Regions from separate parts of the Streptomyces sp. NPDC058683 genome, predicted to be linked through region 1. Evidence: riboswitches for the same ligand, from Rfam matches in the RefSeq annotation. Region 1 holds a riboswitch; each other region holds the start of a gene.
What was found. A riboswitch is a leader RNA that binds a small molecule or an ion and turns the genes downstream of it on or off. The one in region 1 is predicted to bind cobalamin.

Region 1 (3,234 bases):
AGTACGACAACAGCGGCAGCCTGCCGGGTGACCAGAATCTCTTCAACGGGTCGGCGAGCCGGCTGAAGTCGTTCGCCAAGGGCTCCTAGCCAAGGGGCGACCGGGCCGCCGGACCGGAAACGGGACGGCGGCCTCGCCCGCCCTCGCACGCGAATACCCCGAAGCCGATCCCAGACACCATGGAGACGACCCCAGTTCACCTTCCGTTCATCCAGGTTGCCTACGGTCCAACGGCCGATGACCTCTATAGATTGCCTGGGTAAATGGAAAACTTCTCGCTGATCCTCGCGATTGTGGTGGTGACCGCACTCGCGTTTGATTTCACGAACGGTTTCCACGACACCGCCAACGCGATGGCCACGACCATCTCGACCGGCGCGCTCAAGCCCAAGATCGCGGTGACCATGTCCGCCGCGCTGAACCTGGTGGGCGCCTTCCTCTCCGTGGAGGTCGCCAACACGATCTCCAAGGGCCTCGTCGACGAGAACGGCATCCGCCCCGAGGTCATCTTCGCCGCCCTGGTCGGCGCGATCCTCTGGAACCTGGTGACCTGGCTGGTGGGCCTGCCCTCCAGTTCCTCGCACGCCCTGATGGGCGGTCTGATCGGCGCCACCGTCGCCTCCGCCGGCTTCGGCGCGGTCCACGGCGACGCGCTGGTCACCAAGGTCCTGCTCCCGGCGGTCGCCGCCCCCGTGGTCGCGGGCCTCGCGGCGATGCTCTCCACCCGCCTGTCGTACGCGATCGGCAAGAACGCCGAGGACGAGGCCACCCGCAAGGGCTTCCGCGCCGGTCAGATCGCCTCCGCCGGCCTGGTCTCGCTCGCGCACGGCACCAACGACGCGCAGAAGACGATGGGCATCATCACCCTGGCGCTGATCGCGGGCGGCTCCATCGCCCCCGGCTCGAACCCTCCCACCTGGGTCATCCTCTGCGCCGGCCTCGCCATCGCGCTCGGCACCTACATCGGCGGCTGGCGCATCATCCGCACCATGGGCAAGGGCCTGACCGACCTCCAGCCGCAGCAGGGCTTCGCCGCCCAGACCAGCGCGGCCACCGCCATCCTGGCCTCCTCCCACCTCGGCTTCTCCCTCTCCACCACGCACGTCGTCTCCGGTTCCGTGATGGGCGCGGGCCTGGGCCGCAAGGGCGGCACGGTCCGCTGGTCCACCGCGACCCGCATGATGGTCGCCTGGGTGCTCACCCTCCCCGCGGCCGCGGTCGTCGGCGCGCTCGCCGAGTCCGTGACGGACCTCGGCGACTGGGGCACGGCGGTCGTCGCCGTCTTCCTCGTCGCCTCCAGCGCCGCGATCTGGAAGCTCTCCCGCCGCGAGGTGGTGGACAGCGCCAACGTCAACGACACCGACGGCACGGAGCCGGCCGGCGTGGTGACCACGGCGATGGCCGCCGTGACCCCGCCGCCCGCGGGCACGGTGACCGACGACCTCACCGCCACGATCCCGTCCCCCGCCCCGTCACCCGCGCCGGCCGCCACCGACCCGGCCGCGACCGTCTGACCCCCGAGGAAGAACCGACATGAACATCGACTGGGCAGCCATCGGCTCCGTCTTCGGCGTCAGCCTCGTGGTCACCGTGGGCATGGTGGCCCTCTTCACCCTCGGCATCAAGGGCCTCTCCGCCCGTGAACGCGCCACGGCCCAGGGCAACTCCGCGACCCTGGCCGTGACCGCCGCCTACCTGTGTTTCGCGGCCTGTGCGGCCGCCGTGGCCTACGGCATCCACCTGATCGTGGCCAAGGCCTGACCGGACCGGCCGCTCGCGGCCGCCGAAGGCTCCTCCCCGACCTGCTCGGGAGGAGCCTTCGCCATGCCCCACGAGCCCCGCTGGACAACCGGTGTGGGCCTTCCCACACACTCCCCTCGCAGGTCAACGGCAAGTTGACGGGTCTTCCGGGGGCGTGGTGGACTTCCGGAGCCAAGTACGGCGGCAAGAGAGGAAGCCGGTGCGAATCCGGCGCGGTCCCGCCACTGTCACCGGGGTAGCCATCCCCGGGAGCCAGGAACTCTCACCGCCGGTCTCGTCGAACCAGGGCGTGGACACCCTGAGTGAGGACATATCGCCATGCGCGGCTGCCGTTCGAGGTTGAGTACCCGGCCCCTCCCCGCCCCCGCGGCGGGCTGAGCCGATGGGTGCCGGTCGCGTCTTCGCGTACGGCGCCGCCGCCGGCCTTCTCGGCGATCTGCTGCTCGGCGATCCGCGCCGAGGGCATCCGGTCGCCGCGTTCGGCCGGGCGGCCGGGTCCGTCGAACAGGTGCTGTGGCGGGACCACCGCGGGTGGGGCGCGCTGCACACCGCGGTGTGCGCCGGCGGCGCCGTGACTCTGGGTGCCCTGGCCCAGCGGCTCGTACGACCGTCCACCGCCGCGTCCGTCGCGCTCACCGCGACCGCCACCTGGGCCGTCGTCGGGGGCACTTCACTCGCCCGTGAGGCCGGTGCCATCGGGCGCGCCCTGGAGACGGGGGACGTCGAGGCCGCCCGGGCCCGGCTGCCGCATCTGTGCGGACGGGATCCGCAGGCCCTGGACGCCGACGGGATCGCCCGGGCGGTCGTGGAGTCCGTCGCCGAGAACACGAGCGACGCGGTCGTGGGTGCGCTGGTGTGGGGGGCCGTGGGCGGGGTGCCGGGGCTGCTCGGGTTCCGGGCCGTCAACACCCTGGACGCCATGGTGGGCCACAAGTCGGCCCGGTACCGGCGGTACGGGTGGGCTTCGGCGCGGCTGGACGACGTGGCGGGGTGGCCGGGGGCACGGCTCACCGCCGTACTGGCCGCCGTCGCCGGAGATGACACCAAGGGGGCCGTGCGGGCCTGGCGGGCCGACGCGGCGAAGCACCCGAGTCCCAACGCCGGGCCGGTGGAGGCGTCGTTCGCGGGGGCGCTGGGCGTACGGCTCGGCGGGACCTTGTCATACGGCGGGCGGGTCGAGCATCGGCCGGTGCTGAACGGGGAGGGGCGTGCGGTGCAAGTCGCGGACATCGAGCGGGCGGTGCGGTTGTCACGGCGGGTGGGGTGGCTGGCGTTCGGGGCCGGCGCGGCCGGGGCCCTGCTGCGCGGGGCGCTTTCACGGCGCCCGGCACAGCGCTCCGCACAGCGCTCCGCACAGCGGTCGGCAGGTGCGTCATGAACGGCGGCGGTCTCCTCGTCGCCGGTACCACCTCCGACGCCGGGAAGAGCGTGGTCACCGCCGGTATCTGCCGGTGGCTGGTGCGGCAGGGCGTC
Region 2 (3,234 bases), on a different contig from region 1:
AGTTCCGCCGGGAGCCGGACCAGCACACCGGCGAGGGCGAGCCAGGACGGTGTCTCGTCGTCGGTCAGCCGGCGCGGCTCGGAAGTGATCACGGGAAAAGCCTAGCTTTGCGCCTCAAGTGATCCTGCCGACGGGTCGGTTGACGCTTCAAGCCGAAGAGGTCCCTCTTCGACCGGCCGAGCGGTTCGGCACCGACACCGGATACGCGGTCGCCGACCGCGCACTCCAGGTGCACGGCGGCTACGGGTACCTCAGCGCGTACGGTATCGAGAAGATCGTCCGCGACCTGCGGGTCCACCAGATCCTGGAAGGAACCAACGAGATCATGCGCGTCATCGTGGCCCGCGGCCTCACGGAGGCGTTCGGATGAGCGACGTCCTGCTGCACACCGCCGGCCGGGCGGCCCACCTCACCCTCAACCGCCCCAAGGCCCTCAACGCCCTGTCCCACGCCATGGTCCGCTCCATCGACGAGGCCCTCACCGGCTGGGAGCACGACCCGGCCGTCGAGACCGTCGTCATCACCGGCGCGGGGGAGCGCGGCCTGTGCGCGGGCGGTGACATCCGGAGCATCTACGAGGACGCCCGCGCCGGGGACGGCACCGCGTCGGCGGAGTTCTGGCGCGACGAGTACCACCTCAACGCCCGGATCGCCCGCTATCCCAAGCCCTATGTGGCGATCATGGACGGCATCGTCATGGGCGGCGGGGTCGGCGTCTCCGCGCACGGCAGCGTCCGGATCGTCACCGAGCGTTCCCGGGTCGCCATGCCGGAGACCGGCATCGGCTTCGTCCCCGACGTCGGCGGGACCTATCTGCTCGCCCTCGCCCCGGGCGAACTGGGCACCCATCTCGCCCTGACGGGGGCTCAGATCGGCGCCGCGGACGCCCTGTTGTGCGGACTCGCCGACCACTGTGTCCCCTCGGACAGGATCGGGCGGCTGATCGCCGACCTCGCCGACCGGCCCGTGCGCGAGGCGCTCACCCGGCACGTGCGACCGGCGCCGGTGGGCGAACTGGCCCGCCACCGGGAGTGGATCGACGCCTGCTACGCCGCCGGCACGGTCGAGGAGATCGTCCGGCGGCTGCTCGCCCACGGCGCCCCGGCGGCGAAGGAGGCGGCGGAGACCCTGCTGTCGAGGTCGCCGACCGCCCTGAAGGTCACCCTGGCGGCGATGCGCCGGGCCCGGCGGCTCGGCCCGCTGGAGCGGGTCCTCGATCAGGAGTACCGCGTCTCCTGCGCCGCCCTGTCCGCCCCCGACCTGGTGGAGGGCATCCGCGCCCAGATCATCGACAAGGACCGGAACCCGCGCTGGTCCCCGGCCACCCTCGCCGAGGTCACCGACGCCGACGTGGACCGGTTCTTCGCTCCGCTCGGCGAGCGCGAACTGGGGCTCGCAGGACCCGGCACCACCACGGAGGCGGCCTGGTGAGGCGAGTTCACCGAGGCCCGGCCGCTTGACCGGGCGCACCATGGACGCGGCCGAGGCGGAGCGCAGCGGGCTGGTGGCGCGCGTGGTGCCGGCCGGCGAACTGCTCGGCGAGGCCCTCGCGGTCGCCGAGACGGTGGCGGGCATGGCGCTGCCGGTCGCGATGATGGCGAAGGAAGCCGTCGGCCGGGCCTTCGAGACGACGCTCGCCGAGGGCGTCCGCTTCGAACGGCGGCCGTTCCACCCGGTGTTCGCCACCGCCGACCAGAAGGAGGGCATGAACACCTTCGTCGGCAGACGCCCGACCGAGTTCCGTCACCGCTGACCCGGCATGCCCAGAACCGGCCACCAGGCGCGAGATGAAGATCACGCCTGGTCATGCGGTCTTGGCCGTGCCCCTGACACGCGGTACGGTCTGTCCGATATCGACGACGCCAGAACGGAAGCCGGTGAGAGTCCGGCACGGTCGCGCCACTGTATGCGAGAGCCCCCGGGACCTCGTGAGTCAGACCCGTAGCCGTCGTCCAATGCACCACCGAGATGGGACGCGAACTCCCAGAGGAGGTTCTGCCATGGCGCAGACCGTCGCGCAGCCGACAGCCACCACCCCCGTCGTTCCCGCCAAGCTGCCGCTGAGTGCGATAGCTCCCTGGGCGGTCTTCTTCGGCATCCTCATGCTCATCCTGCTCTACTTCGTCGGCGCCGAGCAGGGCGCCACCTCCGTGTTCAACGGCACGGACGTCCACGAGTGGGTGCACGACGCCCGCCACCTCCTCGGCTTCCCCTGCCACTGACGTAAGGGACGCCGCACGCTCATGAACTCCGCAACGGTAAGAAACCTCCTGGTGCGGGGCATGCTCGCCGGCCTGGCCGCCGGCGTGCTCGCCCTCGTCGCCGCCTATCTCCTCGGTGAACCGAACGTAGACAAGGCGATCGGCTTCGAGGACGCCCACTCGCACGAGCACGAGATGGAGGTCGTCTCCCGTTCCCTCCAGTCCACCGCCGGCCTGGCCACCGGTGTGCTGCTCTACGGGGTCGCCTTCGGCGGCATCGCCGCCCTCGCCTACTGCTTCGCCCTCGGCCGCGTGGGCCGCTTCTCGCCGCGGGCGACGGCGCTGCTGCTGTCCGGCAGCGCGCTGCTCGCCGTGTACGTGGTGCCGTTCCTGAAGTACCCGGCCAACCCGCCGTCGGTGGGCGACCCGGACACCATCGGCAAGCGGACCACGCTGTACTTCCTCATGATGGTGCTCAGCGTGCTGCTTGCGGTCGCCGCGACCATCCTGGGCAAGCGGCTCCGGCCGAGCCTCGGCACCTGGTGGGCGACCGTCGTCGCGGTGGCCGCGTTCGCGGTCGTCATCGGGCTGGCGTACCAGTTCCTGCCGACCATCAACGAGGTGCCGGCGGACTTCCCGGCCACGCTGCTGTGGCGGTTCCGGCTCTCCGCGCTGGCCATCCAGCTGGTGCTGTGGGGCGGATTCGGCCTGCTCTTCGGTGAGTTGGCCGAACGGCAGCTCAACCCCAGGCCGGCGACGGCCCCGGCCGGGCGGACGGTTCCCGCCGCCCACTGAACGATTCACGTCACGCGAGGGCCCTTCGGAACGATCCGGGGGCCCTCTCGCGTTCTCCGGGAACCGGCCCATCAGGCGGGGACGAGCAAGGCGAGGAGCGGAGGACCCGAGTGGCCAGACACCCCCAGCCACGCCGTATCACCCTCGGCGGCCACGAGGCCGTCGCCCTCACTGTCCGCGAGTACGAGCAACTGGTCGCCAGCCGTCGGCAGATCGGCGGCCAGAGCGCCCGGGTACG
Region 3 (3,234 bases), on a different contig from region 1:
CGACTACTACGCCCCCGAGGGCCTCCTCACCCGCGGCACCGTCGTCATGGTGCCCGGCCGGGGAGAGAGTCGTGCCACCTACGGCCGTTTCGGCAGGCGGCTCGCCGCCGACGCCTACCGCGTCCGGGTCGTGGACGGCCCCGAGATCGACGCCGACGACCTCACCGGCACGCTGGCCCGGTTCGGTGACCGGCTCTCCGCCGCCGTCGACGGCACCGCGGCCTCCGAAGACGGAGTGACCGGTCCCCTCGTGCTGGTCGGCGCCGACTCCGGTGCCGCGGCCGTCGCGGCACTGCTCGGTCCCGGCGGCTCTTCGACCGCCGTGCGGCCGGAAGCAGTCGTCCTGGCGGGGCTGCCGGGCCGGAGCGGCGGCACGGCGGGCACCTGGGACGACGAACTCGATGTCCGCACGTCCTGCCCGACCCACCGAGGTGTGCTCAGCAACGACCCGGAGGCGCAACGGGGCACGCTCGACGCCCCGTTGCCCGGTGCCCTGCTCGACGCGGCCTACCACGCGGATCTCGCCGTCCCCACCCTGCTCCTCGTCGGCGACGCGGACCCGCTCGCGGACCGCGACGCCCTGACCGGCACCGCGAAGACCCTGTCCCGCTCCCGGCTGGCGGTGGTCCGCGACGCCCACCACGACGTCCTCAACGACCTCCAGCACCGCTCGGTCGCGGCCGAGGTCGTGAGCTTCCTGGAGGCGCTGCGTACCGGGCTGGTGCCCGCGATCGCGGTGGAGTCGAGCGCCTGGTGACGGCCGACATCGCGGGCCACGCCCCGCACCACTCCCCCTGCGTACCGAAAGGAAAGGGCATGAGCGCCCCGCTCCATCGAAGTCCGTCGCCGGCGGCCACCGCCCCCGACGGCGCGGACATCCTCCGCGACACCCTGCGCCGGCACGCCGCCGGAGTCACGGTGATCACCTTCCCGGGCCCCGTCGGCTTCACCGCCACCTCCTTCACCTCCGTCTCCCTGCGGCCGGCCCTGGTGTCGTTCTGCATCGGCCTCGAAGCGTCCAGCACGCCCGCCGCACGCCTCGCGGACCGTTTCGCCGTCCATGTCCTCGGCACGGCCAACGCCGGCCTGGCGGGGCAGTTCGCGCGCAGCGGGGTCGACCGGTTCGCCGGGGTGCGCTGGCGAGCGCAGCAGGACGGGCTGCCCATCCTCGACGACGTCACCGGCTGGCTGTCGGCGCGCATCACCCTCCGTCAGACCATCGGTGACCACCTGCTGGTCGTCGGCGAGATCGACTCGGGCGCGGTGGTCGAAGAGGCCCCGGCCCTCGTCCACCACAACGGATCCTTCGCGGCGGCGCACCCGCTGGTGTGAGATCCCGCCCCGGTCTCGACACCGTCGTCCGCGAGGTGGACGACGGTGTGCGCCGCCCGGGACCGGGTTCGGGTGGTCCAGCTCACATCATCCGGATGACGGACGTGTCGCCGCTCTCCGCGGCGGTACCCCGTAGGGTGACCGGTGCAGCTGGTTCGCCCCGTCCGCCAGGCGGGATGCGTCGCAAGAGGGAACCCGGTGGGAATCCGGGACTGCCCCGCAGCGGTGAGTGGGAACGAACGCCGTCATACGCACTGGGCCCGACGTACGGACCTGGGAAGCGACGGCCGGTAGGTGTCCTCCGTCAGGAGGGCGTGCCCGCGAGTCCGAAGACCTGCCAACTGCCCGCGCGCGAACCACTCGTGCGCGGACATCCCGGTGACCTCGAGGGCGGGTCGGCGTACCTATCAGGCGGATGACCGTGCCGTGCAGGGTCGTTTCCGTCCGGTTCGGCACCCCTTCGCGCTCTCGTCCCGTCTCCGGGATCTCAGGGATTCATCTCGCGAAGGAGATCTCCGTGACATCGAAGTCCGCAGCCGCGGCAGCACGGGCCACCGTGTACGGCTACCCCCGCCAGGGTCCGGACCGGGAACTGAAGAAGGCGATCGAGGGCTACTGGAAGGGCCGGACCGACGCCGACGCCCTCCGCGCCACCGCCGCCGACCTGCGCCGGAGCAACTGGCGGCAACTCGCCGGCGCCGGCATCCACGAGGTGCCGACCGGTGACTTCTCGTACTACGACCACGTCCTGGACACCACCGTGATGGTCGGCGCGATCCCCGCCCGCCACCGGGCCGCCGTCGACGCCGACGCGCTGGACGGCTACTTCGCCATGGCCCGCGGCACCCAGGACCTGGCGCCGCTGGAGATGACCAAGTGGTTTGATACGAACTACCACTATCTGGTACCGGAGTTGGGCCCTGACACCGTCTTCGCCGCCGACTCCGGCAAGCAGGTCGCCGAGCTGAAGGAGGCCCTCGCACTGGGCCTCACCGCCCGGCCCGTACTCGTCGGCCCGGTCACCTACCTGCTGCTCGCCAAGCCCGCCCCGGGCGTGGCCGCCGGCTTCGAACCCCTCACCCTCCTCGACCGGCTGCTCCCGGTGTACGCCGAGGTGCTCGCCGACCTGCGCGCCGCCGGCGCCGAGTGGGTGCAGCTCGACGAGCCCGCGCTGGTCCAGGACCGCACCCCGGCCGAGCTGAACGCCGCCGAACGGGCCTACCGCGACCTGGGGGCCCTGCCCGACCGCCCGAAGCTGCTGGTCGCCTCCTACTTCGACCGGCTCGGCGAGGCCCTCCCCGTGCTGGCCAAGGCTCCGGTGGAGGGGCTGGCGCTGGACTTCACCGAATCGGCCGCCGCCAACCTGGACGCGCTGGCCGCCGTCGGCGGACTGCCCGGCAAGCGCCTGGTCGCCGGTGTCGTCAACGGCCGCAACATCTGGGTCAACGACCTCGCCAAGTCCCTGTCCACGCTGGGCACCCTGCTGGGCCTGGCCGACCGGGTCGACGTCGCCGCCTCCTGCTCCCTCCTCCACGTGCCGCTCGACGCGGCGGCCGAGCGGGACATCCAGCCGCAGATCCTGCGCTGGCTGGCCTTCGCGAAGCAGAAGACCGCCGAGATCGTCGCCCTCGCCAAGGGCCTCGCCCAGGGCACCGACACCATCGCCGCCGTGCTCTCGGCGAACCGGGCCGACCTCGCCTCCCGCGAGAACTCCCCCATCACCCGGGACCCGGCGGTCCGCGCCCGTACCGCCGCGATCACCGACGCCGACGGCCGCCGCTCCCAGCCGTACACCGAGCGGACCACCGCCCAGCGGGCCCACCTCGGGCTGCCGCTGCTGCCGACCACGACCATCGGCTCCTTCCCGCAGACCGGCGAACTGCGCACCGCGCGTGCCGACCT

Region 2: linked by a shared signal. The riboswitch ahead of ACFWXC_RS23805 (CbtB-domain containing protein) and the one ahead of ACFWXC_RS32820 (cobalamin biosynthesis protein) in region 1 are both predicted to bind cobalamin.
Region 3: linked by a shared signal. The riboswitch ahead of metE (5-methyltetrahydropteroyltriglutamate--homocysteine S-methyltransferase) and the one ahead of ACFWXC_RS32820 (cobalamin biosynthesis protein) in region 1 are both predicted to bind cobalamin.

The regions. Positions count from the first base shown of each region.
Region 1 covers NZ_JBHXSK010000034.1:62,277-65,510, reverse strand. The annotation lists gene ACFWXC_RS32835 (lysozyme) at 1-89, shown strand, start outside; gene ACFWXC_RS32830 (anion permease) at 264-1,514, shown strand; gene ACFWXC_RS32825 (hypothetical protein) at 1,534-1,761, shown strand; cobalamin riboswitch at 1,903-2,043, shown strand; gene ACFWXC_RS32820 (cobalamin biosynthesis protein) at 2,144-3,139, shown strand; gene ACFWXC_RS32815 (cobyric acid synthase) at 3,136-3,234, shown strand, end outside.
Region 2 covers NZ_JBHXSK010000021.1:87,161-90,394, reverse strand. The annotation lists gene ACFWXC_RS23825 (MarR family winged helix-turn-helix transcriptional regulator) at 1-92, opposite strand, end outside; partial or broken gene ACFWXC_RS23820 (acyl-CoA dehydrogenase family protein) at 176-370, shown strand; gene ACFWXC_RS23815 (enoyl-CoA hydratase/isomerase family protein) at 367-1,431, shown strand; partial or broken gene ACFWXC_RS23810 (enoyl-CoA hydratase-related protein) at 1,457-1,753, shown strand; cobalamin riboswitch at 1,823-1,965, shown strand; gene ACFWXC_RS23805 (CbtB-domain containing protein) at 2,001-2,222, shown strand; gene ACFWXC_RS23800 (CbtA family protein) at 2,244-2,996, shown strand; gene ACFWXC_RS23795 (hypothetical protein) at 3,107-3,234, shown strand, end outside.
Region 3 covers NZ_JBHXSK010000012.1:107,123-110,356, forward strand. The annotation lists gene ACFWXC_RS15350 (alpha/beta hydrolase) at 1-757, shown strand, start outside; gene ACFWXC_RS15355 (flavin reductase family protein) at 817-1,332, shown strand; cobalamin riboswitch at 1,467-1,689, shown strand; gene metE (5-methyltetrahydropteroyltriglutamate--homocysteine S-methyltransferase) at 1,850-3,234, shown strand, end outside.